Regions from separate parts of the Sinorhizobium sp. NFACC03 genome, predicted to be linked through region 2. Evidence: predicted binding sites of a transcription regulator. Region 2 holds the regulator's gene; the other holds the start of a gene.

Region 1 (15,719 bases), on a different contig from region 2:
ACACGCCGTCCTGCCTGCTGATCAACCTGATGGTTAACGCGGAGTTTCGCGCCCTTGCCCCAAAGCCGGACGCCGGCATCCGCGCTGTGGCCGACTGGCCGGAAGCGGCGGCCACCATCCGCGCGCATTTCGAGGGTTAGTTCAGCGCCGGTTCCCATCAGTGCAAATCCAAGCGCATCAGCGGTCTACCATCCTTGCGGCGCGCCACGACATCGAATCCCGCAGCCTCGAAGACCGTCGTCGCGCCGACCCAAAGGGCGACTGACTTGGACTGTTTGGCACGATCGATCGGACAAGCATCGAGATAACGTGCGCCGCCCGCCCTGGCGTGGTCGATCGCGGCGCGCACGAGTTGATGGCTCAAGCCCCTGCCGCGTAGCTTCGACTGCATGAACAGACAGCTCAGCGCCCAGATCGTCGGATCGGTCGCCTCGCGGTCCTCCAGCGGTCGCGCGACCGTGCGCGGCGAATTGAACTGCGGAACATCCTGGCGCGGACCAATCTGAACCCAGGCCACCGGCGTTCCCTCGAAATAGCCGAGGATACCGGGCGACGGCGCGGTATCGATACGAGCCTTGATAAAGGCCCTGCGCTCCCTTGCCGGCATCGCCGTTCGAACGGAATGCGGCAGGCGCAACGCGGTGCACCAGCAACCGCCATAGGCACCGTTCGGCCCAAAAAGCTGCTCGAAATCCGCCCAACTATCCGCCGTGACAGGTGAGAACTGGAGTGTGATTTCCAACAGAGCCTCCCTTGAGACTCACTAGCGTAGAGCGTAAGGTCGCGATGTTCAATATTTGTTCCTGATATGCCCGACAGCGCTGCTCAATCTCCAGGCTTCTGCCGCGACTGCCTCAAGGAACAGGCCGCTAGCGCGCGGCGCTGCACGGCCTGCGGCAGTCCGCGCCTGCTGCGCCATAGCGAGCTCTACGATCTCACCTTGGCGCATATCGATTGCGACGCGTTCTACGCGTCGATCGAGAAACGCGACGATCCGGAGCTTGCCGACAAGCCGGTGATCATTGGCGGCGGCAAGCGCGGCGTGGTGTCCACGGCTTGCTACATCGCCCGCATTCACGGCGTGCGCTCGGCAATGCCGATGTTCAAGGCGCTGGAGGCCTGCCCGCAGGCCGTGGTCATCAAACCCAACATGGAGAAATATGCGCGCGTCGGCCGCGAGGTGCGGACGCTGATGCAGGAGTTGACGCCGCTGGTGCAGCCACTGTCGATCGACGAAGCATTTCTTGAGCTCAGAGGCACCGAGCGACTGCATCACGATCCGCCGGCCCGCACCCTCGCGCGCTTCGCCCGCCGTGTCGAGCAGGAGGTCGGCATCACCGTTTCGGTTGGCCTCTCCTACTGCAAGTTCCTCGCCAAGGTGGCTTCCGATCTGCAAAAGCCGCGCGGCTTTTCCGTCATCGGTCAGGCCGAGGCGCTGGAGTTCCTGAGGGAAAAGCCGGTCACTCTGATCTGGGGCGTCGGCAAGGCCTTCGCCGCCATCCTGGAACGCGATGGCGTGCGCACGATCGGGCAATTGCAGACCATGGAGGAAGCCGACCTCATGCGCCGTTATGGCACCATGGGGCAGCGGCTCTATCGGCTGTCGCGCGGGCTCGACGAGAGGGCGGTCGAAATCGACGGCGAGGCGAAGAGCGTTTCCGCGGAGACGACGTTCAATGACGACATCGCACGCTACGACGACCTGGTCACGCACCTTAGGCGCCTGAGCGAGCAGGTGGCCCACCGGCTGCGAAAGTCCGAACTCGCGGGTCAGACCGTCGTTCTGAAGCTCAAAACCACCGACTTCAAGCTTCGCACCCGCAACCGGCGGCTCGACAGCCCCACCCGGCTTGCCGACCGCATTTTCCGCACCGGGCTTCAGCTTTTGGAGAAAGAGGCGGATGGCACGAAGTATCGCCTGATCGGGATTGGCGTCGGCGATCTATCCGCCCCAGATCTGGCCGACCCTCCGGACCTTGTCGATCCGGCGGCAACCCGCCGGGCAGCGGCCGAAGACGCCATGAACAAGCTGCGCGACAAGTTCGGCAAGGAGAGCGTCGAGACCGGCTATACCTTCGGTACCCGGAAACGCGATCACTGAACGTAAACGTGCGGCGATCACGCAACCTTGATGTGGCCGACACACGGACTGGATGAATTCCTTAAAGATTGCCGGCTAGGCTCGTTCGCCAAGTCACGTGTTGGGTTGAGTGTATGGTATCGCGTTTCGCTCTCACCGCCAGCTTCGTCGCTCTGCTTTTGTCGCCGGCCACCGGCTTTGCAGGCAGTCGCGGGCCGCTGCAAATCATTGTCTCGAAAGACCAGCAATCGCTCGTGGTCTATGACGGCGATGCCGTGATTGCGACGTCACCGGTGTCGACCGGCAAGGCCGGCCATGCGACGCCGACCGGAATCTTCTCTATCCTCGAAAAGCGGCGCCATCATAAGTCGAACATCTATTCGAATGCGCCGATGCCGTTCATGCAGCGGCTCACCTGGTCGGGTATTGCGCTGCACGGCTCCAACCACGTGCCCGACTACCCCGCCTCACACGGATGTGTGCGCCTGCCAAGCGCTTTCGCCGCGTCGCTCTACAAGATGACCGAGCGCGGCGTGCATGTGCTGATCTCGGACCGGCAGATATCGCCCGCAGAGGTTAAAAGCGCCCTCCTCTTCCGTCCGGTTCCGGTAAATATCCAGCCGCCGCTTTCCGATGTTCCGCTCAGACCGGCGATCAGCCAGGCCGGAGATACGCCGGTGGTAGTGGCGATGAGAGAGCCGACCGGCGGTGCCGGCACCTCCAGATCCATGGAAGAACCGATCCGCATCCTGATCACGCGCAGCGACGCGCGCGACACCATGCGCGAGGTTCAAACCTCGTTGGAATTCCTCGGATACGCGCCCGGCTCGATCGACGGCCATGCGGGCACGGCAACCACTGCGGCGCTCCGCGCCTTCCAGACGGGCGAAGGTCTCGAGAGCGATGGCAAGCTGACGCCGGAACTGACCGACAAGCTCCTGCGTAAGGCCGGCCGAACGCCGCCGCAGAACGGCAAGATCCTCGTGCGGCAAGGTTTCAAGCCGCTTTTCGAAGCCGGCCTCACCATCGACAAATCGGAAGAGGCCCTTGGGACGCATTTCCTCCAGTTCCGGCACAATGAAGAAGAAGGCGCCGAAGGCAAATGGTTCGGCGTTTCGCTTGAAAACCACCTGCCCGCCTCGATGAAGAAGCGGCTCGGCATTTCCATTGAGGCGGACCCCTTCGCTTATAACGGCATACAGCGCACGCTGGCGCGAATGACGATATCCGACGACGTTCGCAAGCGGGTTGAAGGACTGCTGGCCGAGGGCTCTTCGCTCTCGATCGCCGACACGGAAAGCGGGCTGGAGACCGGCCAGGGAACCGATTTCATCACCGTCACCCGATCGCGTCCGGGTGACTGATCCCGGGGAACCGCAGGAAAGCACCATGTGCGCTTTCTGTCCCAGCTGCCCACCCTGAAGGTGATCGGTGTGATTTCTTCGCTTCGAACGAAACGGAGAAACCTGCCGATCAAACCAACTCGACGTCGACCACGCCCGGCGCCGAGCGCAGCGCCGCAGCGATCTCGGGCGAGATCCGGAACTTCTCGCTCAGTTCCACCTCGATCTCGCGCTGACCGTTGTCCTTGATGACGACGAAGGAGACGAGACCGTCGCCCCTGGTGTTGAGGTGCGAGGCGATCGATTTCAGTGGGCCGGAATCGCGCACATAGACGCGCAGCGCCTTCTGCAGTTGCAGCGATTCTTCCTCGAGCGAGCGCAGGGTCTGGATGCGCAGCCCGATGCCTTCCGGCCGCTCCTCGGCGGCAACGGTCATGACCAGCGATTTGCCCGGCTCCAAGAGGTCGCGATACTGGTGCAGCATTTCGGAGAACAGCACGGCCTCGAATTGGCCCGAGGAGTCCGAGAAGGCGACGATTCCCATCTTGTTGCCGGTGCGCGTCTTGCGCTCCTGCTTCGAGGTCACCGTGCCGGCAAGCCGGCCGGCGGTTGCCCCCTTCTTCACCGCGCCGGCGAAATCGCCGAAGGTCTGCACGCGCATCTTGGCGAGCAGCGCATTGTAGGTGTCGAGCGGATGGGCGGAAAGGTAGAAACCCAGCACCTGGAATTCGCGGTGCAGCTTTTCCGAAGCGAGCCAAGGCGTGTAGGTCGGGAGCGCAATACGCTCCGGCCCGGTTGCCGCCCCCGCCCCGAACATGTCGCTCTGGCCGCTCGTCTTGTTCTCCTGTGCACGCTGGGCGAAGCCGAGGATGCGGTCGAGCCCGCCGACCAGTTCCGCACGGTCATAGCCGAAGCATTCGAACGCGCCGGCAGCGATCAGGCTTTCGAAGACGCGACGGTTGAGAAGCTTGGGGTCGATCCTGAGGCAGAAATCCTCAAGGCTCGCGAAGGTCCGGTCGCCGCGCACTTCGACGATATGCTCAACCGCGGATTCGCCCACGCCCTTGATTGCGGCAAGCGAATAATAGATGCGGTTTTCGCCCGTCTGGAAATGTCGGAATGAGGACTGCACCGACGGTGCAATCACCTCGATGCCCAGGCGCTTCGCGTCCTGGCGGAAGTCGTTGACCTTTTCCGTATTGGACATGTCGAGCGTCATCGACGCCGCCAGGAACTCCACCGGATAGTGCGCTTTCATATAGGCGGTCTGGTAGGAGACGATGGCGTAGGCCGCTGCGTGCGACTTGTTGAAGCCGTAGTTGGCGAACTTGGCGAGCAAGTCGAAAATCAGGTCCGCCTGCGGCTTCGACACCTCGTTCTTCACGGCGCCGTCGACGAAGCGGGCGCGCTGCTTGTCCATCTCCTCCTTGATCTTCTTACCCATGGCGCGGCGCAGAAGATCGGCCTCGCCGAGCGAGTAGCCCGAGAGCACCTGGGCGATCTGCATCACCTGCTCCTGGTAGACGATAACGCCCTGCGTTTCCTTGAGCAGATGATCGATCTTCGGATGGATCGATTCGACCTCTTCCTCGCCATGCTTGCGGGCATTGTAGACCGGAATGTTCTCCATCGGGCCTGGGCGATAGAGCGCCACCAGCGCGATGATGTCCTCGATGCAGTCGGGCCGCATGCCGATCAGCGCCTTGCGCATGCCGGCGCTTTCCACCTGGAACACGCCAACCGTTTCGCCGCGCGACAGCATCTCATAGGTCTTCGGGTCGTCGAGCGGGATGCTCGCAAGATCAACTTCGATGCCGCGCTGCTTCACGAAATCGACCGCGACCTTCAAAACGGTCAGCGTCTTCAGGCCGAGGAAGTCGAACTTGACGAGGCCCGCCTGCTCCACCCATTTCATGTTGAACTGGGTGACCGGCATATCGGAGCGCGGATCGCGATACATCGGCACGAGCTGAGACAGCGGACGGTCGCCGATCACGATACCGGCGGCGTGGGTCGAGGCGTGGCGATAGAGGCCTTCGATCTTCTGGGCGATGTCGAGAAGTCGCGCGACCACCGGTTCCTTCTCGGCTTCCTCCTGGAGGCGTGGCTCTTCCTCGATCGCCTTGGAGAGCGGCGTCGGATTGGCCGGGTTGTTCGGCACTAGCTTGCAGATCTTGTCGACCTGGCCGTAGGGCATTTCGAGCACGCGGCCGACGTCGCGCAGTGCGGCACGCGCCTGCAGCGAACCGAAGGTGATGATCTGCGCCACCTGCTCGCGACCATACTTGCGCTGCACGTAGCGGATCACCTCTTCGCGCCGGTCCTGGCAGAAGTCGATGTCGAAGTCGGGCATCGAGACGCGCTCGGGATTGAGGAAGCGCTCGAACAGCAGCGAGAAGCGCATCGGATCGACGTCGGTGATCGTCAGCGCATAGGCAACGAGCGACCCTGCACCCGAACCACGGCCCGGCCCAACGGGAATATCGTGCTGCTTCGCCCATTTGATGAAGTCGGCAACGATCAGGAAGTAGCCGGGGAACTTCATGCGCTCGATAACGCCGAGTTCGAAGGCCAGGCGCTCGCGATACTCCTCTTCGCTATAGCCGGGCGCCATGCCGAGCCTGGCGAGACGCTCTTCGAGCCCCTCCTCCGCCTGGCGGCGCAGTTCGTCCGCCTCGGCGCGCTCCGCCTCTTCCGGATCTGCGGTGGCGCCGGTAAAGCGCGGCAGGATCGGTCCGCGGGTCTTCAGCATGAAAGAGCAGCGCCGTGCGATCTCGACAGTGTTTTCCAGCGCCTCCGGCAGATCGGCAAAAAGCGCAGCCATCTCCTTGCGGCTCTTGAGGTAGTGGTCCGGCGTCAGGCGGAAGCGGCTGTCGTCCGAAACCATCGCGTTGTGCGCGACCGCCATCAGGGCGTCATGGGCGTCATAGTCGGACGGTGACGGAAAGAAGGCTTCGTTGGTGGCAACCAGCGGAATGTCGAACTTGTATGCAAGGTCGATAATCCGGCTCTCATGGCGGCGGTCAAATCCGCCGTGCCGCTGCAGCTCGATATAGAGCCGGTCGCCGAAGAGATCATGCAGCGCCTCGAGACGCGCTTCGGCCAGTGCCGTCGAACCCGCCTTCAGGGCCAGGTCCACCGGGCCGCCCGACGCACCGGTCAGCGCGATCAATCCGTCCGTACCGTTTTCGGCAAGCCAGGAGCGCGTGATCCGAGTCGCCTGGCTGCCCTCGCCGCTGAGATAGGCACGGCTCACCAGATCCACGAGCCGGGTGTAACCATCATCGGTCGCGGCGATCAGGACGATCGCGGGCAGCTTCGCGAGATGTTGCGCGTGGCCGCGCCGTTCGCCATCCGCCTCGTCTTCCATGTCGATGGAAAGCTGGCAGCCGGTAATCGGTTGCAGTCCGTCGTCGGCTGCTTTCTGCGAAAACTCGAGCGCGGCAAAGAGATTGTTGGTGTCGGCGATCCCGATCGCCGGCTGATTATCGGCAACCGCCTTGCCGATGACCTTCTTCAGCGGCAGCGCGCCTTCGAGCAGGGAGAAGGCCGAGTGGACGCGCAGATGCACAAACTGCGGGTCCGAACCAAGCGCCTCGCTCGATGCTGCTTTGCCGTCGTCTGCCATTATTCGCACCCTGATTCCTGTCTGGTCCGCAGGATATCCCGTTTATCACCCGACATGTCCAGTTTCACCTGACACGTCGTCCCCCTTATTCAATCCAGGGGGCGCATTTCGGGAGGTGCTTGAGAGGAAATATCGACGCTCCTCAGAGGCCGAGCGCGATGAAAGAGATGCTTGCGATGAACAGGCTCATCGAAGCGAAGGCGGCGAGGTCACGAACAAAATCAGTCATAACATGGCTCCTTTTCCGTTATGTTTTTACTTTGTTCTATTTTTGTTCACGCGTCAAGCCGAGCACAGACGTTCTGTTGACGATGGTTAACACGGCAGTCGAATGCAGGTTAACTGCCAGGAAGCCGCTTGAGGAAGGCGCCGCGCCCGCATATCAAGAGGAACAACCAAGCGGAGCGTTCCGACATGCATGCACGCCTGATTCTGCCATTGCTGTTTCTGGTTCCGGCCGTCGCCTCCGCGGCCGAAACGATCGACCCTACCCGCATCGTCTCCGCGGCGACCGGCGACTGGAACAAGGACGGTGACGCGGACCTCGCCCTGATCGTGCGCCCCGCAGATGGAAGCGACGATGACAACGGTGTCTATCTCTATCTGACCGGTGAGAATGGCGCTCTTGAGCTGAAGGCGGCGATCCCGAACAAGATTTGGGGCGACTTTGACTTTGCGGGACAGGCGCCGTGGGTCGAGGCGCTGCCGAGCGGTTCTTTGCTCATCTCCAGCCACAACGATTCCATCGGACGTGACCGCTGGGAACAGAAACTGACGGTCGCCTACCGCAATTTCGAGTTCGTGGTCGCCGGCTATACCTACTCATCCTACGATACACTCGATCTAGACAACACATTGAAGTGCGACCTCAACGTTCTGACAGGCAAGGGCAAATCCAACGACAAGGCCATAGCCACCAAGGGCGAACTCGTCCTGCTCAAGGACTGGAACGACGATCGCGGCCAGAAGGCTTGCGGCGTTCAGTAATCAGGTGATTGTTCTCTATTTGTTCTTTACAACCAACACGGACCACGGCATCCTCGGCCAGAACATATGAGGAACCCACATGGCCGCGCTCGAACAACTGAAGGACTTTATCGTCGAAGCCAAATCGAAAACCTATGTTGGCGGCGGCGAGCCGCGGCCTTCCTCTCGCCAAGGCTCCCATGACATCGGCTACGAAACGGGCAGTTGGCGCTATCTCGACAGCTATTTCGGCGGAACCGATTTTGCAGGACATGAAACAGTCTGGCAGGATGGCGAACCGTGCTGGGCGATGAACTACTTCGGCCGGATTATGCGCCCCGAGCTCATAACTGGAGAGAAGGCAGGTCTGGTCATCAAGGCTGCGCTTCAGGCGATGTATCGTGAGAAGCGGCACTTCCTCGGCGGTATGGAGTTTCGGCATGCACATGGCTACTACATCGATAGCAGCCGCGGCGACACCGAACATTTTTCCGGCCGCGAGGTCATCTTCGTCGATGGCGAGGAAGCTTACGAACTCGACTATCGTGGCGGGCTGATCCGGCGTTAAAAGCGGCGCCAGAAGACGCGTACGCCGCGCCCAGGGCGGCGTGGGACGTGAACTGTGAGACGTTTCTTCCGCGCTGGCCAAAGACAGTGAGCGGCAACGGCGCTGGGCGATCAATGCGCCCGCTCGGCCGGTGCCATCAGTTCATCTCGACGACTTTGCCGTCCTCGATCGTCACGCGCCGATCCATCAGCCCAGCGAGTTCATGATTGTGCGTGGCGATCAGGGCCGCGAGACCCGACTGGCGCGCGAGCGCCTCAAGCGCTTCAAAGACATAGCCGGCGGTTTCCGGATCGAGATTGCCTGTCGGCTCGTCCGCAAGAAGCACGAGCGGCGCGTTGGCGACGGCGCGCGCGATCGCGACGCGCTGCTGCTCGCCGCCGGAGAGCTCCGTCGGGCGATGATCGGCACGGTGACCGATGCGCATGTAGTCGAGCAGCGCCCTTGCCCTATCGGCGGCCTCAGCCTTGGGCAAGCCGGCGATCAGCTGTGGCATCATGATGTTCTCAAGTGCCGAGAACTCGGGAAGCAGATGGTGAAACTGGTAGACGAAGCCGATCTCGTTGCGGCGGATCGCCGTGCGCCGATCGTCGTTGAGGCCACCACAGGAGACGCCGTTGACCAGCACTTCGCCGCCATCCGGGCGCTCCAGCAGGCCGGCGACATGCAGGAGCGTCGACTTGCCGGTTCCCGAAGGCGCGACCAGCGCAACCGTCTCGCCACTTCTCAGGGTAAAATCCGCACCCTTGAGGATGGACAGGAACGTTTCGCCTTCCCCGTAGTGTCGCTCGACGCCGGAAAGCTGCAGTGCCACGCGCGCATTCATTCAGTTGATGTCCTTGTCATTCGTAACGCAGGGCCTGCACCGGATCGAGGCGCGAAGCACGCCAGGCCGGGAAGATTGTGGCGAGGAAGGAAAGGGTGAGTGCCATGACGATGACGAGCGCGGTCTCATCGGCATTCATGTCGGCCGGAAGCTGGCTCAGGAAATAGAGCTCTGGGCTGAAAAGTGTGGTTCCAGAGATCCAGGAGAAGAACTGCCGAATGGATTCGATGTTGAGGCAGACGACGACGCCGAGCGCCACGCCCGCGACCGTTCCCGCCGCGCCGATCGCGGCACCCGTCATGAAGAAGATGCGCATCACCGAGCCGGAGGTCGCGCCCATCGTTCTGAGAATCGCGATGTCGCTGCCCTTGTCCTTCACCAGCATGATCAGGCCGGAAATGATGTTCAGCGCGGCGACCAGCACGATCAGCGTCAGGATCATGAACATGACGTTGCGCTCGACTTCGAGCGCCGAGAAGAAGGTCTTGTTGCGGTCGCGCCAGTCGGTAATGAAGATCTGTCGTCCCGCGGCATCCTCGATCGGCTGGCGCAGTTCGTCGACGACATCAGGATGCTCGACGAAGATCTCGATCGACTGCGCAAGCCCCTCCGCGTTGAAGAAAAGCTGCGCCTCTTCAAGCGGCATGAAGATGATCGTCGAGTCGTATTCCGACATGCCGATCTCGTAGATCGCCGAGACGGTGTAGGCTTTGACGCGCGGATTCATGCCAAGAGGCGTTACGTCGCCATTGGGCGAGGTCAGCGTGATCGTTCCGCCGACGCGGATGCCGAGTTGCTCGGCCATGCGCGAACCGATCGCGACACCGGAGCCGGAGGCAAAGCCGACCATGTCGCCGGACTGGATATGGTCGGAAACCGACTTCATCTTGCCGAGATCGTCGGCGCGGATGCCGCGCACCAGAGCACCAGTAGAACTGTCGCCGATGCCTTGCGCCAGAACCTGGCCCTCGACTAACGGGATTGCCATGGTGACGCCCTTGACGCCCGAGAACTTGGTCGCCAGCTCCGCATAGTTGTTGAGTGGCCCGTCGATCGGCTGCACGATCATGTGACCGTTGATGCCGAGAATGCGGGAAATGAGCTCGGTGCGGAACCCGTTCATCACGGCCATGACGATGATTAGCGTCGCAACGCCGAGCATGATGCCGATGAAGGAGAAGCCGGCGATAACCGAAATGAAGGCTTCCTTGCGCCTGGAACGCAGGTAGCGCCACGCCACCATGCGCTCAAAGGCGGAAAAGGGACGGCTGGAGGACTTTTCAGGCTGCGTTGCGGCCTGCACCTGATCTTCAGTCACGGCGGTCATCCTGCCTTCCCTCGCCTCTTCACTTCGTTGCGATCAGCTTGTTGATCGCAGCTTCGACGGTCATGGTCTCGCGCTCGCCGGTCTTGCGATCCTTGACCTCGACTTCGCCGTTGGCGATCGAACGCGGGCCGACGATGATCTGGACCGGGACACCGATCAGGTCCGCAGTCGCGAACTTTGCACCGGCGCGGTCGTCCGTGTCGTCGAGCAGTGCGTCGAATCCCGCCTTGCCGAGTTCGGAGTAGAGCGTCTCGCAGGCGCCGTCGCAAGCGGCATCGCCCGCTTTCATGTTGATGATGACGCCATCGAACGGCGAGAGCGACTTCGGCCAGATGATGCCGTTGTCGTCATGCGACGCTTCGATGATCGCCGGCACGAGGCGGGTCGGGCCGATGCCGTAGGAGCCCATGTGCACGGCATGCTCCTTGCCGTCGGGGCCGAGAACCTTGGCGCCCATGGCTTCGGAATACTTGGTGCCGAAGTAGAAGATGTGGCCGACCTCGATGCCGCGGGCCGACAGGCGGTCGCCTTCGGCAACCGCCTTGAAGGCGGCCTCGTCGTGCATCTCCGATGTCGCGGCGTAACGCGAGGTCCACTTGTCGAAGATCGCCTTCAGGCCGGCGACGTCCTCGAAGTTGGTTTCTTCGCCCGGAATATCGAAGCCGAGAAAGTCCTTGTGGCAGTAGACTTCAGATTCACCGGTGTCGGCGAGGATGATGAATTCGTGGCTGAGGTTGCCGCCGATCGGGCCGGTGTCGGCACGCATCGGAATGGCGCGAAGACCCATGCGCGCAAACGTGCGCAGGTAAGCCGCGAACATGCGGTTATAGGCGTGTTCTGCCCCTTCGCGATCGAGATCGAAGGAATAGGCGTCCTTCATCAGGAACTCGCGCGAACGCATGGTGCCGAAACGCGGACGGATCTCGTCGCGGAACTTCAGCTGGATATGGTAGAGGTTGAGCGGCAGGTCACGATAGGACTTCACGTAGGACCGGAAGACGTCCGTGATCATTTCCTCGTTCGTCGGGCCGTAAAGCATCGGCCGGTCCTGGCGATCCTTGATGCGCAGCATCTCCTTGCCATAGGCGTCGTAGCGGCCACTTTCCTGCCAGAGCTCTGCGGACTGCAGCGTCGGCATCAAGAGTTCGATCGCGCCCGAGCGGCTCTGCTCTTCGCGGATGATCGCATTGACCTTGTCGAGAACCCGCTTGCCCAGTGGCAGCCAGGTATAGATGCCCGAGGACTGCTGCCGGATCATGCCGGTACGGAGCATGAGGCGGTGGGAAACGATTTCCGCTTCCTTAGGATTTTCCTTCAGGATGGGCATGAAAAAGCGGGACAGGCGCATGACGGGTTCCAGAACTTGATGAACGTCGCACTATCGGCGGATTCGGGCGAAATGACGTTGAGCTCGGGTGCCTTCTTCGCCGGTAGACTGGCAAGGGCGACCGTTGCTTCTCGGGGTCGAGCTCTCCATTATCCATCGCCGGCAAAGCCAACGTGAACCTTTATGAGCCTTGCGTTCATAGCTGCTTCGCAGGCGGAAGAAAACCCTACTCTCAGGCCATCGCCGGAAAGATCGGAGCCACTGATTTTGAGGGGAAAAGACGGAAAAGCCTGCGTCAAAAGAGCACGCTAGTAACAAGATTACGACAGGAGTTGTCAACGGGAATATTTTACCCAACTGTAGCAAAAATGCAAAAAAACAGGATGACACAGCTTAATGTTTGGGCTAATTTCGGCTCACAAAACAGGCATGAAGACTAAATTCTTGCCGACTTTCGCGGTCAAGTCTTGGGAGGATAAGATCTTAGGCGCGCTTCGTCGCTGCCGCCGGAAACGGATTAGGATCACGCGAAACTTGAAAAACAAGGCTTTTAGCCTTGTTTTTTTTTGCTTTTCTCGACTCCGTCGCAAGCACGAAGCAGGTGTAGAAATTGAACTATGTCAATTCGGCGGCGGTCAACCCTGCAATTGCGCTGGTTCCACCCACAGCATCGCGCGCGGCGTCATCATGACGCCGAAATCCAGCACTCGGCATCCTGAAAACGCTTCGATCGCCTTGCGGTTCGGCTCAGCCCATCCGCCTTGCCGAAACTTTCAATAGAATTTCGGGTAAAACCGCGGAATGGAATCGATCCCGTAGCCAAGTTTGACGGAGACGATATACCAGGCGAGCTGGATGACAGCCGCGATGGCTGTAGTCAAAAGCACGACCCGTTTCGCATTGAACTTGGCCGGCGCGCTTTCGACGCTTCCGGGGACGACGCTGTTTTCCTCCGCTTGCGTGCGCACTCCCAAGGGAAGGACGGCAAACAGCGTGATCCACCAGATGATGAAGTAAATAGCAAAAGTTGAAAACAGTGGCATTTCCGGCTCCCGGTGAAGGCGATCGACGTCACGACCTCAGGCCGTTTCGCCGCGACTTCCGCGACATTCTGTCCGCCTTATAGCGCCGCCTGCCTGATCAGACAAACGCGCATCGCGCGGTCAACTGTCACACCTCTTCGAGTTCTATCAGCGTACCCTGGAAATCCTTGGGATGCAGGAAAAGCACCGGCTTGCCATGCGCACCGATTTTCGGCTCGCCGTCCCCCAGAACGCGAGCTCCGGCCGCACGCAGCGCGTCGCGTGCGGCAAGGATATTGTCCACCTCGTAGCAGATGTGATGCATCCCGCCCGAAGGGTTCTTCGCCAGGAAAGCGGCGATCGGCGAGGTCTCGCCGATCGGCTCCAATAGCTCGACCTTGGTGTTGGCCAGCGTGACGAACACAACGGTTACGCCGTGTTCCGGCAACGTCTGCGGCTCGGTGACGGATGCACCAAGCGTCGAGCGGTAGCTTTCGGCGGCGGAGGCAAGATCCGGCACGGCGATGGCGATATGGTTCACTCTTCCGAGCATTGCGATCCTCCCGCGTCCTGTACCGGCCCCGCTTACACTGCCGCGAGGCGACCACCAATCAGACTTTGGTTACGAACACCGTTACAATCGGCTTCTTGCCCCACGTCTGGTTCGCTGTGCTGCGAACGGCGCGGCGCACCGCCTCCTGCAGCATGGCCAGATCCTTGCGCTTTGCCCGCGGAATGCTCTCGACCGCACCGAGGATCGCGTCATAGAGCGTATCCTCCATGTCTTCGCCCTCGTCGTCGAATTCCGGCAGGCCGATCGCCACGATGTCCGGGTCACCAAGGAAATCGTAGCGGCCGTCAAGAACGACGTTAACGGCGACGTGCCCTGCGAAGGAGAGCTTGCGGCGTTCGCCGATGCCCATCTCTTCGAAGTCGCCGATGAGGTTGCCGTCCTTGTAGATGCGGCCATGCGGCGCTTCGTCGATGACCTCGGCCGGGCCTGGTGCAAGACGCAGCATTTGACCGTTCCGAAGGCGCGGAACGCTGGCGATTCCCGACTGCTGACCAAGTTCGGCATGGGCCGTCAGATGCGCGGCTTCGCCATGAACCGGAACGAGAATCTGCGGGCGCAGCCATTGATACATCTGCTGCAGCTCGGTGCGGCGCGGGTGACCGGACACATGCACCAGCGCCTCACTGTCGGTGATGATGTGTATGCCTTGCTCGACCAGGCCATTCTTGATGTCGTTGATCGCCTTCTCGTTGCCGGGGATGGTGCGCGAGGAGAAAACGACCGTATCGCCGGCGGAAAAAGCCACGTTGCGCATCTCGTCGCGGGCAATCTTGGCGAGTGCTGCCCGAGGCTCACCCTGGCTACCGGTCAGGATGACCACGACCTTGTCGCGCGGCACGTAGCCGAACTCGTCTTCGGCAAGGAAAGGCTTGATCCCTTCCATCAGGCCGAGATCCGCGGCCACGGCGACGACCCGCTTCATCGAACTGCCGAGCAGCAGCACATCCCTGCCCGCCTCTTCCGCCGCCTCGGCGATCGAGCGAATGCGCCCGACATTCGAGGAGAAAGTCGTTATCGCGACCCGGCCCTCGGCGTTGGCGATGATCTTCGTCAGGCTCTCGGAGACTTCCTGTTCCGACGGCGAAACACCATCACGCATAGCATTGGTGGAATCGCAGATAAGCGCCAAGACGCCTTCGTCACCAATCTGGCGGAAGCGCGTCTCGTCGGTCAGGGGCCCAAGCGACGGATGCAGGTCGATCTTCCAGTCGCCGGTGTGAACGACAGTGCCGACCGGCGTGCGGATGATCAGCGACATCGGCTCAGGGATCGAATGGTTGACGCCGACCGCCTCGATCTCGAACGGGCCGACATTGATGCGGTCGCCCTGTTTGAAGATCGTCACCGGGATCTCACTGCGGCTTCTCTCGAAATCGCGCTTGGCTTCCAGCATGCCTGCCGTGAACGGCGAGGCATAGACCGGAACGTTGAGGCCCGGCCAGAGATCGTTCAGGCCGCCATAATGGTCCTCGTGGGCGTGGGTAATGATGATGCCCTTGAGATTGCGGCGCTCTTCCGCCAGGAAGCTGATATCTGCGAGAACCAGATCCACGCCCGGAAGGTCCGGCCCCGGAAAGGTGACGCCGCAATCGACCATGATCCACTGGCGGCTTCCGGGCCGCCCGTAGCCGTATAGGCCAAGATTCATGCCGATTTCGCCGACGCCGCCAAGCGGCAAGAACACCAGTTCTTCGTCTTGCGCCATATTGTAACGCGCCCTTGTTCTAGGAATTATCCGAAAAATACGTCGCCGGCGGCAATCGCGTGCATCGTGCCTGACCCGGTATCGAGCATCAACCGCCCGGTCTCATCAATACCGGCAAAGCGGCCCGAAAGCGACCGGTCCGGCAGGTTCACAGTTATCGTCTCACCGATGCCGCGGGCGGCCGACCGCCACTGCTCGATGGTCTTTGCAATACCCGCGCCGCGCTCCCACACCGACAACGTCTCCGCCATCGTCATGAACAGCCGCGCGAAAAGTTCGTCCGGAGAAACCGACGCACCTTCACTCCTCAACGAGGTCACGGGATAGAGGGCCTCGTCCGGCTGGACGGCAATGTT
Region 2 (15,719 bases):
GACGTCGACCATTTCAAGGGCGTCAACGACCGCTTCGGCCACCAGGAGGGCGACCGCGTCCTGCAGCGGCTGGTCGAGACGGTGAAGTCGAAGTTGCGTCCGGTCGACCGACTGTTTCGATATGGTGGCGAGGAGTTCGTGATCCTTTGCCCGGCAATGGCTCATGGTGATGCTTTGCGGCGCGCGGACGAGATTCGCGTTGCCGTGTCGGATCGCGTCTCGACCCCGGACGGACGGTCGGTGACCGCAAGCATCGGTCTATCGTCGACGCCGGACGACGGGGCGGCGATCGAGAGCCTGTTGTCGGAGGCAGATCTTCGGCTCTACGCCGCCAAGGGACGGGGCCGCGACTGCGTCGTCGGCCGTTAGGCTGCATTCATTCCTTCAAATGCCGACATTCGGCCGGTCGATCACTTCCCGCAGCGAGAAGCTGGAATTGATCTTGACCACATGGGGCAGCGCCGAGAGCCAGTCGCGGTGGATGCGCTCGTAGTCCTGAAGGTCCTTGGCGGCGACCCTCAGGATGTAGTCGTACTCGCCTGACATCAGATAGCAGACCAGTACGTTCGGACAGAGCTTCACAGCCGCTTCGAACTCGGCGAGCGTCTTGGCGAACTGGCCCGACAGCGAAATATGGACGATCACCATGATCTGGTAGTCGAGCGCCTTATGGGCGATGCGGGCATGATAGCCGGCGATCGTTCCTGATTTTTCCAGGATATCGACTCGTCGCGAACAGGCGGACGGAGAGAGCCCGACCTTCGCCGCGAGGTCGGCATTCGAGATGCGGCCGTTCTGCTGGAGAATACGCAGAATCGCATGATCGATGGCATCGAGTTCGCTCATTCGTGTTTTCCCTCAATCATGCGTCACTTCACGCAATATTCTTCGAAATCAATGCGCCCCGGGTTTCGTCTTTGCAAGGACATTCGATTCACGGCGTGTTTTGGTGAATGCCTCGTCAAAAGTGGCGAAAAGCCCATAACAGGAGAGGAACGCGAGGATGCGTGTCGGTTGCCCGAAGGAAATCAAAAACCATGAATATAGAGTCGGCCTGACGCCCGGCTCGGTGCGTGAATATGTTGCCCATGGCCACGAGGTGATCGTGGAAACCAAGGCCGGGGCAGGGATCGGCGCGGATGACGATTCTTACCGTGCCGCTGGCGCGAAGATTGTCGCGACGGCAAAGGAAGTGTTCGAAAAATCGGACATGATCGTCAAGGTCAAGGAGCCACAGCCCTCCGAATGGGTGCAGCTCCGCGAAGGCCAGATTCTCTACACCTATCTGCATCTTGCGCCCGATCCGGAACAGACCAAGGGTCTGCTCAATTCGGGCGTCACGGCGATCGCCTATGAAACCGTCACGGACGATCGCGGCGGTCTGCCGCTGCTTGCGCCGATGTCCGAGGTTGCCGGACGCCTGGCCATCCAGGCGGGCGCGACGTCGCTGCAGAAGGCCAATGGCGGCCGCGGTATCCTGCTCGGCGGTGTGCCGGGTGTGCTGCCGGCTAAGGTGACCGTCATCGGCGGTGGCGTCGTCGGCCTGCATGCGGCGCGCATGGCTGCCGGGCTTGGCGCCGACGTCTCCATTATCGATCGCTCGATCCCGCGCCTGCGCCAACTCGACGATCTCTTCGCCGGCCGCGTGCACACACGCTACTCGACCATCGACGCACTGGAAGAGGAAGTCTTCTCCGCCGATTTGGTAATTGGGGCAGTGCTCATCCCGGGGGCTGCAGCGCCGAAGCTCGTGACCCGCGAAATGCTGACCGGCATGAAGAAGGGGGCCGTCATCGTTGACGTCGCGATCGACCAGGGCGGCTGCTTCGAGACGTCCCACGCGACGACGCATTCCGACCCGACCTACGAGGTCGATGGCATCGTGCACTATTGCGTGGCGAACATGCCGGGCGCCGTGCCGGTGACCTCTGCGCATGCGCTCAACAACGCCACGCTGCACTACGGCCTGCAGCTCGCGGATAAGGGCCTGAAGGCGATCGCCGAGGACCGGCATCTGCGTGCCGGTCTGAACGTTCATCGCGGACGCGTCACCAACGCGCCGGTGGCCGAAGCGCTCGGTTATGATGCCTTTGCACCCGAGGCGGTGCTGAGCGTCGCCTGACGGAAAGATGCTTTCGGCCCGGCAGCAATGCCGGGCCGAATTTGGTGGTCAGGTCAGCTCGATCCGGCACTGGTAACAATTGTTCTTGGCCGAACGCACATGCACGGAGGAAACGTCCGGTCGGGCCAGCAGTTCTTCCGCTCGCGCCTGCAACTGCTCCGTCGGAACGACACCGCCGGTCCCGTAGACGATCCGTTCGCTCTCGCCATAACCGCGCAGCAGATAGCTGACACTCGAAGCCAAGATCGGCGGAAGCGTATCGCCATCATGCGCCGGACATTCCTCGGCATGCATGAACACAGGGCCGGTCTCCGCATAGGGCTGCAACGTCGAAAACGGCCGCAGAGCGAAGATCAGATAGGGCTCGCCGGCTCCGACATTGCGCAGGCAGTGCCGGCAGGGCACGCCGTCACCATCGGAAATCTCTCGCTCCGGCCGGTTGCCATAGGCATCCGGCCCGCCCTCGCGGATCCGCCGCGCTTCGTCGTCGGACATCGGAATGTAGCGCAACGTCATGGCGCATCTCCTTGATCGGTTCGATTGTTCGATCAGGAGATTGCACCGGTCGCGATCGTTTCGACACCCGGAACTTGCCGGGCGAGATGCGTCAGAGATTTTTCGCCAGGGTCAGCAGTTCGTCGTCGGTCAGAGGTTCCACCGTGGTCTCACGGGTGGCGACCGGCGAGAAGCCGAATTGCTGGTAAAGCTGCAGTGCGCGGGGGTGATCCAGATTGTTGGTCGTTACCGTCAGCTTGCTCGGGTTCAGCGCCCAGGCGGCAAACAGCGTCTGGAGCAGGAACCACTTGCCGAGGCCAAGGCCGAGCGCATGTTCCATCAGCCCGAAATGGACAAGCTCGACGACGTCATCCTCGCCCTGGTGCAGCTCGAAGAAACCGGCCGGCGCGCCGTTCACATAGAGCACCGTGACACTCGTGCGCTTGTCGCCGAGCACGGCAGCGAGTTCCTCGTCGTTCATCCGCAGCCGCTCGGTCCAGTGCCAGCGGCGGCCGACACGCAGGTACAGGAATCGATAGTAGCTGAGCGGAATGTCGGAGACGCGCAGGATGGCGGTCTGGATATTGACGGGCATCGGCAGGCTTTGCTTCGGCGGCGCCGTCATCTCGAGTTCGGTTACATGCGCTGTGAGGGAGGCGAGCTTTGGCGAGCGCATGATATCACTCTCGACCGGTTACGATCGTCGTGTCTGCGCGGCCACCCCACTCCGACCAGGAACCGTCATAGAGCGTGTTGTCCGTGTGGCCGAGCGATTGCAGCGCCAGCGTGATGATGGCGGCGGTGACACCGGAGCCGCAGGTCGTAACGACAGGTTTGGAAAGATCGACGCCGGCGTCGGCGAAGGTTTGGCGAAGCGTCGCGAGATCCTTGAACGTTCCGTTTTCCGTGAAAGTGCCGGAGGGAAGGCTGTACGCCCCGGGCATATGGCCAGAGCGCATGCCGGCACGCGGCTCCGGCTCCTCGCCATAGAAGCGTCCGGCACCGCGGGCATCGGCGATCTGGATCGAGCCATCGGCAACGATTTCCGTCATCCGTGCGAAGGAGGTCACGGCCGCCGGATTGAAATTGACGTTGAACGTGACCGGCTTCGGTGAGGGGACCGCGGTGCTGACGGGGCGCCCCTCCGTGTTCCAGCCGTCCATGCCGCCGTCGAGCACGTAGACGTTCCTGGCGCCCATGATGCGCAGCATCCACCACACGCGTGGAGCGGTCATGATGCCGGGACCGTCGTAGACGACGATCGTGTCCTTTTCGCTGACGCCCAGCGCACCAACCGCCGAGGCAAAGGCTTCCGGCGAGGGCAGGGTGTGAGGCAGGCCACTCGTGTGGTCGGCAATAACGTCCTGATCGAAGAAGACGGCACCGGGAATGTGCCCGGCATCGTATTCCGCCTTCGGGTTGCGGTTCTGGGCCGGCAGGTACCAGGCGGCATCGAGGATCCGTATCGAGGGATCGCCGAGGCGCTCCTGCAGCCAATCAGCCGATACGACAAAGGCGCTTTTGTTGTTGGTCACGGTCGCAACTCCCTACTCAAACTGATGCGCGATCTTCGGGCATGCCGAAGCGGATACGGAACCGACGGTTCTCCTTACCCTTTTTCTCGATCTTGGCGATGTGGATGGCGCCCACTTCCTGCGTTTCCGACACATGGGTACCGCCGCAGGGTTGGCTGTCGATCGCCGAGTTTTCGCCGATACAGACAAGGCTGACGCGCCCAAGGCCAACAGGCGGACGCACATTCTTCGATTTGACGACGCCGGGATTGGCGGCGAGTTCCTCGTCGGTGATCCACTGGACGTAGACAGGATGGTTTTCTTCGACGAGCTTCATCAGCGCCGTGGTGACGTCGTCCCTGTCGATCGTCTCGCTCATGTCGAAATCGACACGGCTCTCGTCTTCGCCGACCGAGGCTCCGGTGATCGGGAAGGGGCAGACGACCGAGAGCAGATGGCAGGCGGTGTGCATGCGCATCAGGCGATAGCGGCGGGGCCAGTCGATATGCAGAACGAGTTTCTCGCCAACAGCCGGTACCGACTGCCCTTCGGCCGGCACATGGACGATGATATCCTTGGTTTCGCCGTGACGGGCGACCGCGATGTCGATCCGGCTGCCGTCGGCCCGCTCCAGAAAGCCGGTGTCGCCGGGCTGGCCACCGGAGGTTGCATAGAAGCAGGTTTGATCCAGTTCGATCCCGCCATCTTCCAGAATTCCGGTGACGCTTGCTTCGCAGGTCGAGAGGTAGAAATCGTCTCGGAAAAGGGCGGTCACGGTCCTGGTCATCGCATTCCTATCCAACTGATTCGTATGGCACCGCAATGTGAGAAGACGTCTTCAACCAGGTCGGCACCGGCAGCCCCTTGGAGGTGAGGAAATCCGGATTGAAGAGCTTCGACTGATAGCGGTTACCATAGTCGCAGAGGATCGTCACGATCGTATGTCCTGGACCGAGCTCCCTGGCGAGACGAACGGCACCGGCGATGTTGATGCCCGTCGAACCGCCGACGCAGATGCCTTCGCGCTCGATCAGGTCGAAGACATAGGGAACCGCTTCCGAATCGGGAATCTGGTAGGAGAAATCCGGCGTGAAGCCCTCGAGATTGGCGGTGATGCGGCCTTGGCCGATGCCCTCGGTGATCGAGCTGCCCTCGGACTTCAGTTCGCCGTTGGCATAGAAGTTGTAGAGTGCCGCCCCTTGTGGATCCGCAAGGCCGATCTTGATCGCCGGGTTCTTCGCCTTCAGCCCCTGTGCAACGCCGGCGAGCGTGCCGCCGGAGCCGACGGCGCAGATGAAGCCATCGACCTTGCCGTCCGTGTCGCGCCAAATCTCCGGCGCCGTGGTTTCCACATGCGCGTCACGGTTGGCGACGTTGTCGAACTGGTTGGCCCAGATGGCGCCGTTCGGCTCGGTCTTCGCCAGTTGCTCGGCGAGCCGGCCGGAGATCTTCACGTAGTTGTTGGGGTTCTTGTAGGGAACGGCCGGCACTTCGACGAGCTCGGCGCCAAGCAGCCGCAAGGCGTCCTTCTTTTCCTGGCTCTGGGTTTCCGGAATGACGATGACGGTGCGATAGCCAAGTGCCTGGCCGACCAGCGCCAGCCCGATGCCGGTGTTGCCGGCCGTGCCTTCGACGATGACCCCGCCCGGGCGCAACTGTCCGCTCCGTTCCGCTTGCCGGATGATCCAGAGTGCGGCGCGGTCTTTCACCGATTGCCCCGGATTGAGGAACTCGGCCTTGCCGAGGATGTCGCAGCCCGTGGCCTCCGACACGGCCTTCAGCCGAATCAAGGGTGTGTTGCCGATCGCTTCGAGGACGGACGGTAGGATGGCCATTTTCAGAACCTCGTGTTTGAGGACAGGCGCCGGGGCAGGGCGACACGTACCAGGGAAATACGAACGGCGGCTGACGAAAATCAACAACGATCCCGGACGCCGAAATGTTGGCGTGTTTTCGGCTCAGCCTGCACTTCAGGCAAGAAATAGCGTTTCGCCGCCGCTCTGTCCCGAACAAAAATCGTCTCCAAGGCATGTGGGGCTCAGCGGCAAGGAGCGTTGCCGCGATGAAGGGCCGGGCAAGTCTTTTTCGCCCACAAGGAGATGCGTGCGTGTTTCCCGGCGCGTGCCGAGGAGTGAGTGATGAGTATTCAGTCTGCGAAATCCGAACATAAACTGGCTTGGGTTACCGGCGCGAGCGCGGGTATCGGGCGGGCGCTGGCGCTCAAGTTGGTGCGCGAAGGCTATTCGGTGGTCGTCACCGCCAGAAGTCACGAGAAGCTGGTGGACCTGCAGCATGAGGCGGCGGGTGACGGAAGGATCACGGTTCTCGACGGCGACGTCACCGACCCAAAGGACATGGAGCGCGTGTTGGCTGCGATCGAGTACGATCATGGCCACCTGTCATTGGTGATCCTCAATGCCGGAGTGGCCGTCCCGGTGCGAGGCGATGATCTCCATCGCGAAGCCTTCGAGAAGAGTTTCGCAGTCAATCTCAATGGGGTGGTCAACTGCCTGCTGCCGGCCGTTGCGCATATGAAGGCGCAGGGCTTCGGCCACATCGCCATCGTGTCTTCCGTTGCCGGCTATGGCGGGTTGCCCACCAGCGCCGCCTACGGCGCCTCCAAGGCTGCGTTGATCAATATGGCCGAAAGCCTCAAGTTTGATCTCGATCGGATCGGCATCCGCCTGCAGATCATCTGCCCCGGCTTTGTCGATACGCCCGGCACCGCACGAATCCGCTTTCCGCGCCCGGCTCTCGTCACCTCCGAACAGGCGGCGGATCGCATCATCGCGGGTTTGAAGTCCCGACGCTTCGAAATCACCTTCCCGCGGCACTTCACCTATGCGGTGAAGCTCATGCGTCTGCTCCCCTATAGTCTCTATTTCGCTCTTATCAGGCGGCTGACGGGTGTCGTGACCGAGGCAAGAGAAGCGAAGAAGCACGCCGGCTCCGGCGAGCATCGGCGTCAGGCCGTGTGAAGCACCAGCACGGCGCCGAAGATGAGGCCAAGCCCGACCCAGCCGATCGGCTTCAGTTTCTGTCCGAAGAGCAGCCGTCCGCAGATGGCCGTTCCGAAGATGCCGGTCGCGCCAAGCACGGCATAGGCGATAGCGAGTTCCATGCCCTTGATGGCCTCGGCAAGCAGCGCGAAGGCGGCAAGCACCAGCAGGATGGAGAGGGCGCCCCAGCCGCGTCGGGCAAACCCTTCCGATTTCGTCGAGGCGAGGTTGGCGGCGACATCGAGGATGCCTGCCATCACGGCCAAGGCGAAGTAGATGCTAGGCGCGCTCATTGGCTGCTCCTTCCACCGCGGCTTCGGCTTCGTCATGGCGTTCGCCGGCATTGACGAGCAATATGCCGACGATCGCCATCGAAAGCCCCAGCATTTCGCGTCCGGTCAACATATGGCCGAAGACGAAGACGGAAACCAGCGTGATGATCGCGACGCCTGAACCTTCCCATATCGCATAGGCGACACCGACGGAGATCGTCTTCACGGCCTTGGCCAGGAAGACGTAGGAAAGCGCGATCGAGACATACATGACGATGTGGCCGAGATAAGAGCCGCTCGAAGAGGCGGCCTTCATCACCGTCAGGCCCACCACTTCGGTCGCGATGGCGAGCGCGAGGAAAAACCATGCAAGGCGCATGCGGAACCTTCAAAAGAGAATTGGAACGACCGCCTCTTAAGCGCAACGCGTGACGCGGTAAAGACGCGCGATGCGCATCCCTATTCGAAGACGATTTGCCGGACATCGATGTTGCGGGCGCGAAAGCCGGCTTCGCAGTAGTAGAAATAGAACTCCCACAGCCGCTTGAAGCGCAGGTCGAAGCCGAGCGGCTCGATCCTGTTCCAGACCGACCAGAAGCGCTCGCGCCATTCGCCGAGTGTCCGGGCGTAATCGATGCCGAAGCCGAAATCGTTGATCATGCGCAGGCCGACATGGCGGCCAAGGTCGATGAGATGTTCGCGCGTCGGCAGCATTCCGCCCGGGAAAACGTATTTCTGGATGAAGTCCGGATTGGCGCGGTATTCCTCATAGGCTTCGGGCTTGATGGTGATGATCTGCAGGCCGGCCTTGCCGCCGGGCTTCAGGCATCGCTTGAGCTGTGAGAAATAGGTCGCCCAGAACTTTTCGCCGACCGCCTCGAACATTTCGATCGAGACGATGCGGTCATAGGTGCCTTTTTCCTCGCGGTAGTCCTGGAATTTCAGTTCGACGCGGTCGGCAAGGCCAGCCCGGTGGATGCGTTCGCGGGCGAAGGCCAACTGCTCGCGGCTGATCGTCAACCCGGTCACCTTGCAGCCGATCTCGCTCGCCGCGAATTCCGCAAAGCCTCCCCAGCCGCAGCCGATCTCCAGCACGTGGTCGCCGGCGCGCAGGTTGATGGCTTCCGCCAGTGCGCGATATTTGGCCGCCTGCGCGGAGCGAAGGTCGTTGGCACCGGTGGCGTAGAGTGCGGACGAATAGGTCATGCTCGGATCCAGCCATTCGCTGTAGAAGGCGTTGCCGAGGTCGTAGTGAGCGGAGATGTTGCGGCGTGCGCCGGACTTCGTATTGGCATTCCGCCAATGCAGGAACTTTTCGACAAGGTGAAGCAGGCCGCGCGCCCGGTTCGGGAAGTGCTTGCCGATCTCGGCATTGACGAGGAAGAGCTCGAGAAAAGCGCCGACATCGGGACTGTCCCAGTCGCCGTCGATATAGCTTTCGGCAGCCCCGATCGTGCCGCCTGTCACGGCGCGTTGCGGCAGGTTCCAGTTGTTCAAGGTGAGAATCGCGCTTGGGCCCGCTCTCTTGCCCCTCATCACCAGTTTGCGGCCATCCGGCACCGTGAGCATCAATGTCCCGGCCTGAAGACGCACGAGCGCGCTGAGCACCATGCGTGCCTTCAATGGGAAATCCCGCAGGACCATCGAGAGATTCTCGGCGGAAAGCTCCTGTGCGCCGTTGAACGCGGCGAGACTTGCTTCCAGCTCACGCATACACCACCCCCTCAGCTGTTGCATCCGTAAGGTGAGCCTAGCGGCAATCGCCCGAGACGCCAACCATGGATTTCTACCGGGTGCGCGTATCCGTTACGGTTCTCTTGGCGGGCTTGTGATCTCGCGGAACGCTGCAAGCGCCCGATCCCGCGCAAGGGCGTGGTCGACGATCGGTTTTGGATAGGTTGTGCCGAGTTCGATGCCGGCGCCCGAAAGCACGGCAGCCGGAGCCGCAAAGGGGCGATGGATGTAGCGTGGCTCAAGCCGATCGAGTTCCGGTATGAATCGCTTCACATAGGCTCCATCCGGGTCGAATTTTTCGCCTTGGAGAACAGGATTGAAAATCCGGAAGAACGGCGCAGCATCCGCGCCCGATCCCGCGACCCATTGCCAGCTTGCGGCGTTGTTGGCCGGATCCGCATCCACGAGGGTGTCGCGAAACCATTGTTTGCCTTTCCGCCAGTCGATCAGCAGGTCCTTGATGAGGAACGAGGCGGCGATCATCCGCACGCGATTGTGCATGTAGCCATGCCGCCAGAGCTGGCGCATGCCGGCGTCGACGATCGGGAAACCGGTCAAACCCTTGGTCCAGCGGGAAAAATCTCCTTCGTGGTCCAGCCAGCGGAAACGATCGAACCGGCGATCGAGATTGCGATGCGGGAGTTCGGGATAGTGAAACAACAGGTGGTAGGAGAATTCGCGCCACGCGATTTCCTTGCGAAAGGTGGCAATGCCTTCACCGCCATCGCTTTCGATTCTCTGCGTCGCGTGCCAGATCTGCGCCGGCGAGATTTCTCCAAAGGCGAGGTGAGGCGAGAGCAGGGATGTGCCGTCAGCCGCTGGACGGTCCCGGCGCACTTTGTAGTCTGCAAGCTTTTCGTCGATAAATTCGTCGAGGCGAGTGCTCGCGCCTTTTTCCCCTGGCGTCCATATTTCACTGAACGTCGCTGCCCAGTTCGGTTTCGTTGGCAGAAGCGACCACGCGTCAAGCTGTTCTGAAGGGGGCCAGCTTTCCGGCGTCGCGATCTTTTTCGGCTCGTCGATCGGCGGAGCCGGCTCAACCTTCGATTCGAGCGCGCGCCAGAAAGGCGTGAACAGGCGATAGGGCCTACCGGTCGTCGTCAGCAAGCGCATGGGCTCGTGCAGCAATTGCCCGGCAAAGCTCTCGGCCGCGATGCCCTGAGCCGCGAGTGCTTTCTTCAGGGCCGTATCGGTGGCGATGCCGCACGGGTCGTAGCGACGATTCCAATGGACGCTCTTCGCTCCCGATAGGCGCGCTATCTCGCTGAGGACGTCCAGTGGGTCGCCGGAGCGGAGAATGAGTCGCGAGCCGATCCGGCCCAGTCGAGCCCCCAAAGCTTCCAGCGAATGGTGCAGCCACCATTGCTGCGCCGGGCCCAGCGGACCGTTGCCGCTTTCGTCCGGCTCCCGGATATAGAGTGGAATGACGGCAGCCTCAATGGCCGCAGCCGCAAGGGCCCTGTTGTCGCCAAGGCGCAGGTCCTTGCGGAACCAGACGATGATGGGCGCCGCCTTTGTCATAGGTGCCGTCTAGGACTGGGATTGATCACCGGGGGAACTTAGGTGCAAAATGAAAAAGAGCCATTCGCATTTCTGCAAATGGCTCTTTTCGAAACTGGCTCCCCGGGCCGGATTCGAACCGGCGACCTGTCGATTAACAGTCGAATGCTCTACCGCTGAGCTACCAGGGATCATCCGCGCCGCTGTTTCGCTGTGCGCTTCAGAAGTGAGGCTGCTAATACGCATGCTTTTCCGATTTGCCAAGCGGTTTTTTCAAAAAAAATGACAAGTTCGGTTGCCAGGCTGTGGAGAAGTCCCCAATTGTGGGAAAAGATGCCGGATAGGGAATGATGAATAAAAACAGGAAGCAGACGCATTTCGGGATTGATCCGCAGACGCGTCAGATCGTGCTCGGGAAATGGCGCATCACGCTGCCGGAATCGCCACTGCTGCGTATCCTGTTGGGCTCGCTCCTGGTATTCTTTGGTTTTCTCGGCTTTCTGCCGGTGCTCGGCTTTTGGATGATACCGCTGGGCCTCATCGTGCTTTCGCACGATATCCCGTCCGTCCGCCGTCGCCGGCGTCGCCTGGCTGTCTGGTGGGCACGCTGGCGCGGACGAGCCAATTCTTCGAACGGCTCGTGAACCGGAGCTACTGCGCACGTTTTCGGTCAACGCATCCGTCCCGGATGCCGCGGCTTCGATTCCCTGCCAATTGATTCTCAGCGAAGCGGCTGAACCCCTTGTTGAGGGAGGCCGCCGAAAACTTTTCGGCAACCCATCAATCGCATAATGCGGTCGCGAATCAGGATGGGGACGCATGGCCAAAGCCACTACGAAACGTCGCAGCCGGAATTCCGGTCGGAGCAGGGGCAAACAAGGCGGTATGGCGCCGTGGTATCTGGCCGCCGCACTCACTGTCGGCGGCGTGGTCGCTTACGATCATCGCGCCGAACTGAAACATTGGCCGGTGGTATCGGACGTGGCCGCGTTCACGTCGCGCCACGAATCGAAGCCGAAGCCCGTTCGTGTCGCGCAGAAAGCGGACGAGCGTCCCGCGCAACAGGCGGAGAAGCAGAAGCCGAATCCGGTGACAAGAGTTGCCCTTGCCGCTCCGGTGCCGTCCGTCGACGTCGGCGCCAAGGCGCCGACACCCGTGGTGCGGCCGAATGAGGAAGTGAAGACGGCATCCGTTCGCACGGATCAGTTTTATTTCTGCGGGATTCGCAACGACAACTGCGTGATCGACGGCGCCACCTTCCTGTACCACGGCGAAACGATCCGCGTCGCAGATGTCGATGCGCCGCGTATTCGCCAGGCAAGCTGCGACAAGGAACGTTCGCGCGGCTTCTACGCCAAGCAGCGCCTGCGCGAATTGTTGAATGCGGGTGACTTCAGGCTGGAAACGGCGGGCGGTCGTCAGGATGCCAAGGCCGGCGAAAAGCTGCGGCTGGTTACGCGGGGCGACCAGTCCATCGGGCGCGTGCTCGTATCCGAGGGGCTGGTACGGCCGTGGACAGGACACGCGACGCCCTGGTGCTGACGTCAAAAATTGCAGGAACCCAATGCCTTCAACGGAAGGCATTGCCGCAGCACTCTTTAATAGCGTGGAGATTTTTTGGAGGCCTCGCCCGGAATTGAACCGGGGTACAAGGATTTGCAGTCCTCTGCGTCACCACTCCGCCACGAGGCCTCACAGCTCGGATAACCGAGCGTTGGCGCGGATTTAGAATGATTGCAGAAAATCCGCAAGAGGCATTTTCCGAAAAACACAATGCGAATTTGTGGTTTGTGTGCTTTCCACAGGTAGAAGGTTTGGCAATGTCGACCGCTCGGGGGAGCGGGTAGCGATACTTCAAGCAGGGGTGGAAACGACTGCTTTCCTCTGCTTGCTTCGGGTTGCGACGCCCAGGAAGCGTTCGCTCAGGCGTGCCACACGCCCGCGCAAGCCACGTCCATTAGCTATCCGTTGGATCTTATCGCTTCGGTGAAATCGGTAGAGGGGGAACGATGACTCCGCTGACATCAGCCGCATCGGTAGCGTCCGTCATCATCAAAACGGAGGCAATGGCATATATGAAGACGAAACTTGTCCTGACGGCCTTGGCCCTCATCGCTGCGACCACATTTGAGGCGCAGGCAGAGGATCTGGTTTTCAAGCTGAAGAACAACACGGGCGCAGTGCTGACGAACTTCTATACGTCGCCTGTGGGCGTCAACGAGTGGGAAGACGATGTTTTCGGCCGGCAGGTGCTGAACCCAGGGGAAGACATGGAGATCACTATCGCCGACGGCCGGGAGGTCTGCAAGTACGACATGCGCTTCGAGTTCGAAGAAGGCTCCGGCCTCGATACGACCGAAGACATGCAGGACCTCTGCGAGCTCGGCGAGTACACCATCCACGAGTAAGAGGCGTGCCTTCAGGTCGCCTTCAATAAACAGAGCCTCGCAGCCGCAAGCGGTGGCGAGGCTCGGTCGGATGCCTGGTTTCCCTCGGAATCAGTGGTAGCGGCGGATCAGCCCGACGAGCTTGCCCTGGATCTTCACCCGATCGGGCCCAAAAATCCTTGTTTCGTAGGCAGGGTTCGCGGCTTCGAGCGCGATCGATGCGCCCTTGCGCCGGAAGCGCTTCAGCGTCGCTTCCTCATCATCCACGAGCGCCACGATGATATCGCCGGGATTGGCCGTATTGCCATTGCGGATGATCACGGTGTCGCCGTCGAAGATGCCGGCTTCGATCATCGAATCGCCCTTGACTTCGAGAGCGTAGTGTTCGCCGTTGCCGATCATGTCGAGCGGAACGGTAATGTCGTGCGTGTTGTTCTGGATGGCCGAGATCGGCACACCGGCAGCGATGCGGCCCATGACCGGCACGGAAACCGATGTGTTGTCGGCCACGGGCGCGGGCTTCGGCGGTGCGGCAGGAGCGGCCACTGGCGGCTTGCCGAGGCTGCCCTCGATCACGCTGGGCGAGAAGCCGCGGCGGGGCTGCTGCTGGCTGGATGCGTAAGCCTCCGGAAGCTTGATGACCTCGAGCGCGCGAGCCCGGTTCGGCAGACGGCGAATGAACCCGCGTTCTTCGAGTGCCGTGATCAGGCGGTGAATGCCGGACTTCGACGCCAGGTCGAGCGCATCCTTCATTTCATCGAAAGATGGTGGGACGCCCGACTCCTTCATGCGTTCGTGAATGAAGAGAAGCAATTCCTGTTGCTTGCGGGTCAGCATGGCACGTCGCTCCCAGAGGCGTGAAACAAATCAAGAACAGACACTATCTGTTCCATATGTGTTCCGCAAGTGCCTAAAATTCCGTGAACTCAGACAATTGGCGCGTCTGTGCGTGTCGATTGGTCACTTTTACGGGAGCAGAGCGGCTTGGGCGATGATCGTGCCCAAACGGAGGGCGGCGGCGTAGCGCATTACGCGACGGCACGGCGATTCGAACGAATCGCGAGCGTTTTTGTGCAAAGAGGCTAGGCCGGCTGCGTGGCGGCGCACGCGTCTTCGAATTCCTTCACCGTCTCGGCGCTGTTGTCTTCTGGAAGTACGGCATCCGCCGCATCGGTCGCGACCGGCCTGTCGCCATCATAGACGAACGACTGGATGTAGAACGCGATCGCACCCTTCCACACCTTGCGTCCATCGATCTGATGGCATGGCACGGCGCTCTCGAAATCGGTCTGAAGTTCGTCCACCGTGGCGGCGCTGAGCTTGACGTCAGGCATATTAGGCGATGCGACTATCGAAGCGAGAAGCAGGGCGGCAAGCACGGTGATCGTCCACTTTGATGCAAGGGTGGGACTACGGGGCGGTTAACGATGTGAACCGCGCTTTCGTTCCGAAGTCCAGCAAGCTTGGCGATCACTGTCATGTGTTCAACAGCTCTTTGGGTGCAGGCTGTGGCCGTTTTGCGCCAGGGGCACGCAGCGGCGAAGCCGCCTCAGCCTGGCGCGCCGTCCTTGCCGCAATCGCATGGGTTGCGCCAAGTCGCGGCCTCGCTACGGGCGTGCACAAATCCGTGTTGTGAAGATGTCGCACGTCTCGACAGGTAGTAAAAAAACGATAACTTTGCGGGAAAAATGGGGTGATTGCATGCGTAGATTGTCGTTGGCGGTTCTCTGTCTGTTGGTGGCGGCGGGAGCGGCCTCTGCTGAAGAAGGGCGTTCGAATATCTGGAAGGAGGTCAATGCTTGGACGGTGGGCTCCGATCCGTCCTTGGGCGGCTCGTGCTATGCGGCGACGAGCTACGACGGCGGAATGATCCTTCGAATCGGCTTCTATCCGAGAGGATCGGCGAACCTGGCGTTTCTTTCGATTGGCAATGCCGACTGGAAATCGATCGAGCCGCAGCGGGCCTTGCAGCTCGACCGTGGCCGCCAGTGGCCGGCTGTCGCGTTCGGCGTGGACCTCACAGGCTCGAAGGCTCTGGTCGTCAACTTCTCCAACACCGACTTCTTCACCGAATTCGTGCGCAAGAACACGCTGGCGCTGGCGTTCGAAGGGCGCGTGGTGGCGAGCCTCAGCCTGCGCGATTCGATGAAGGCCGTCAGCGAGATGTTCAAATGCCAGGAGGCGGTGATTGCGTTGATGCCAAACGGCGGGCAGGGGGCGGCCGCCGATCCGTTTGCGGGCGCTGGCGGGAATGCGCCAAACAATGACCCCTTTGCTGGTGGCGGCCAGACCAAATCGTCGAAAGATCCCTTTGCCATGTGATCTTTGGCGTGAGCGTCGGTCCGCGGGGAGAGGTGAATATTCCTAAAATTTTGCATGGGTGCGGGTCACCCACCCTCGACAGTCACGCGGCGACCTATCAAAATGCGGGCAAACGGGGGTTTTGCATGCGTAGATTGCTGTTCGGGTTGGTGAGCTGTCTGATGGCCACGGGACCGGCCGTGGCTGAGGAGTCCGAGATCATCAAATGGAAGGAAGTCGGCGGCTGGACCGTTGCTTCCGACACGTCGATGGAAGGCTCGTGTTTCATCACGTCGATATTCGAAGGCGGAATCAGGCTGCGCCTGGGGTTCTATCCCAAGGGCTCCGAATCACCACTCTACATGAGTTTCGCCAGCGACGATTGGAAGTCGCTC

The links. Region 2 encodes LexA, which represses DNA repair genes until DNA is damaged. Its sites were predicted from a motif close to TGTTCNNNNTGTGTTCNG; they were not measured.
Region 1: dnaE (DNA polymerase III subunit alpha) is a predicted target of LexA. The motif match lies at 7,313-7,330, and genes of this name have one in related genera.

What each region holds. Positions count from the first base shown of each region.
Region 1 covers NZ_FMXF01000001.1:1,006,749-1,022,467, reverse strand. Annotated here, with positions in the region: gene BLU35_RS05035 (hypothetical protein) at 1-140, shown strand, start outside; gene BLU35_RS05030 (GNAT family N-acetyltransferase) at 158-742, opposite strand; gene BLU35_RS05025 (DNA polymerase IV) at 809-2,101, shown strand; gene BLU35_RS05020 (L,D-transpeptidase family protein) at 2,215-3,444, shown strand; gene dnaE (DNA polymerase III subunit alpha) at 3,554-7,051, opposite strand; gene BLU35_RS05010 (nucleotidyltransferase domain-containing protein) at 7,466-8,038, shown strand; gene BLU35_RS05005 (DUF5680 domain-containing protein) at 8,118-8,585, shown strand; gene BLU35_RS05000 (ABC transporter ATP-binding protein) at 8,722-9,408, opposite strand; gene BLU35_RS04995 (lipoprotein-releasing ABC transporter permease subunit) at 9,425-10,735, opposite strand; gene proS (proline--tRNA ligase) at 10,755-12,083, opposite strand; gene BLU35_RS04980 (DUF1467 family protein) at 12,836-13,105, opposite strand; gene mce (methylmalonyl-CoA epimerase) at 13,233-13,637, opposite strand; gene BLU35_RS04970 (ribonuclease J) at 13,696-15,363, opposite strand; gene BLU35_RS04965 (biotin--[acetyl-CoA-carboxylase] ligase) at 15,390-15,719, opposite strand, start outside.
Region 2 covers NZ_FMXF01000002.1:289,369-305,087, forward strand. Annotated here, with positions in the region: gene BLU35_RS06775 (GGDEF domain-containing protein) at 1-369, shown strand, start outside; gene BLU35_RS06780 (Lrp/AsnC family transcriptional regulator) at 385-846, opposite strand; gene ald (alanine dehydrogenase) at 1,004-2,122, shown strand; gene BLU35_RS06790 (DUF1203 domain-containing protein) at 2,171-2,638, opposite strand; gene BLU35_RS36035 (GNAT family N-acetyltransferase) at 2,730-3,293, opposite strand; gene sseA (3-mercaptopyruvate sulfurtransferase) at 3,298-4,152, opposite strand; gene BLU35_RS06800 (alanyl-tRNA editing protein) at 4,169-4,918, opposite strand; gene BLU35_RS06805 (cysteine synthase A) at 4,926-5,966, opposite strand; gene BLU35_RS06810 (SDR family NAD(P)-dependent oxidoreductase) at 6,270-7,109, shown strand; gene BLU35_RS06815 (SMR family transporter) at 7,097-7,423, opposite strand; gene BLU35_RS06820 (SMR family transporter) at 7,410-7,781, opposite strand; gene BLU35_RS06825 (SAM-dependent methyltransferase) at 7,862-9,115, opposite strand; gene BLU35_RS06830 (cryptochrome/photolyase family protein) at 9,209-10,657, opposite strand; tRNA gene BLU35_RS06835 (tRNA-Asn) at 10,753-10,827, opposite strand; gene BLU35_RS36045 (hypothetical protein) at 10,987-11,280, shown strand; gene BLU35_RS06845 (thermonuclease family protein) at 11,456-12,178, shown strand; tRNA gene BLU35_RS06850 (tRNA-Cys) at 12,255-12,328, opposite strand; gene BLU35_RS06855 (hypothetical protein) at 12,712-13,044, shown strand; gene lexA (transcriptional repressor LexA) at 13,135-13,860, opposite strand; gene BLU35_RS06865 (hypothetical protein) at 14,106-14,402, opposite strand; gene BLU35_RS06870 (hypothetical protein) at 14,734-15,345, shown strand; gene BLU35_RS06875 (hypothetical protein) at 15,378-15,719, shown strand, end outside.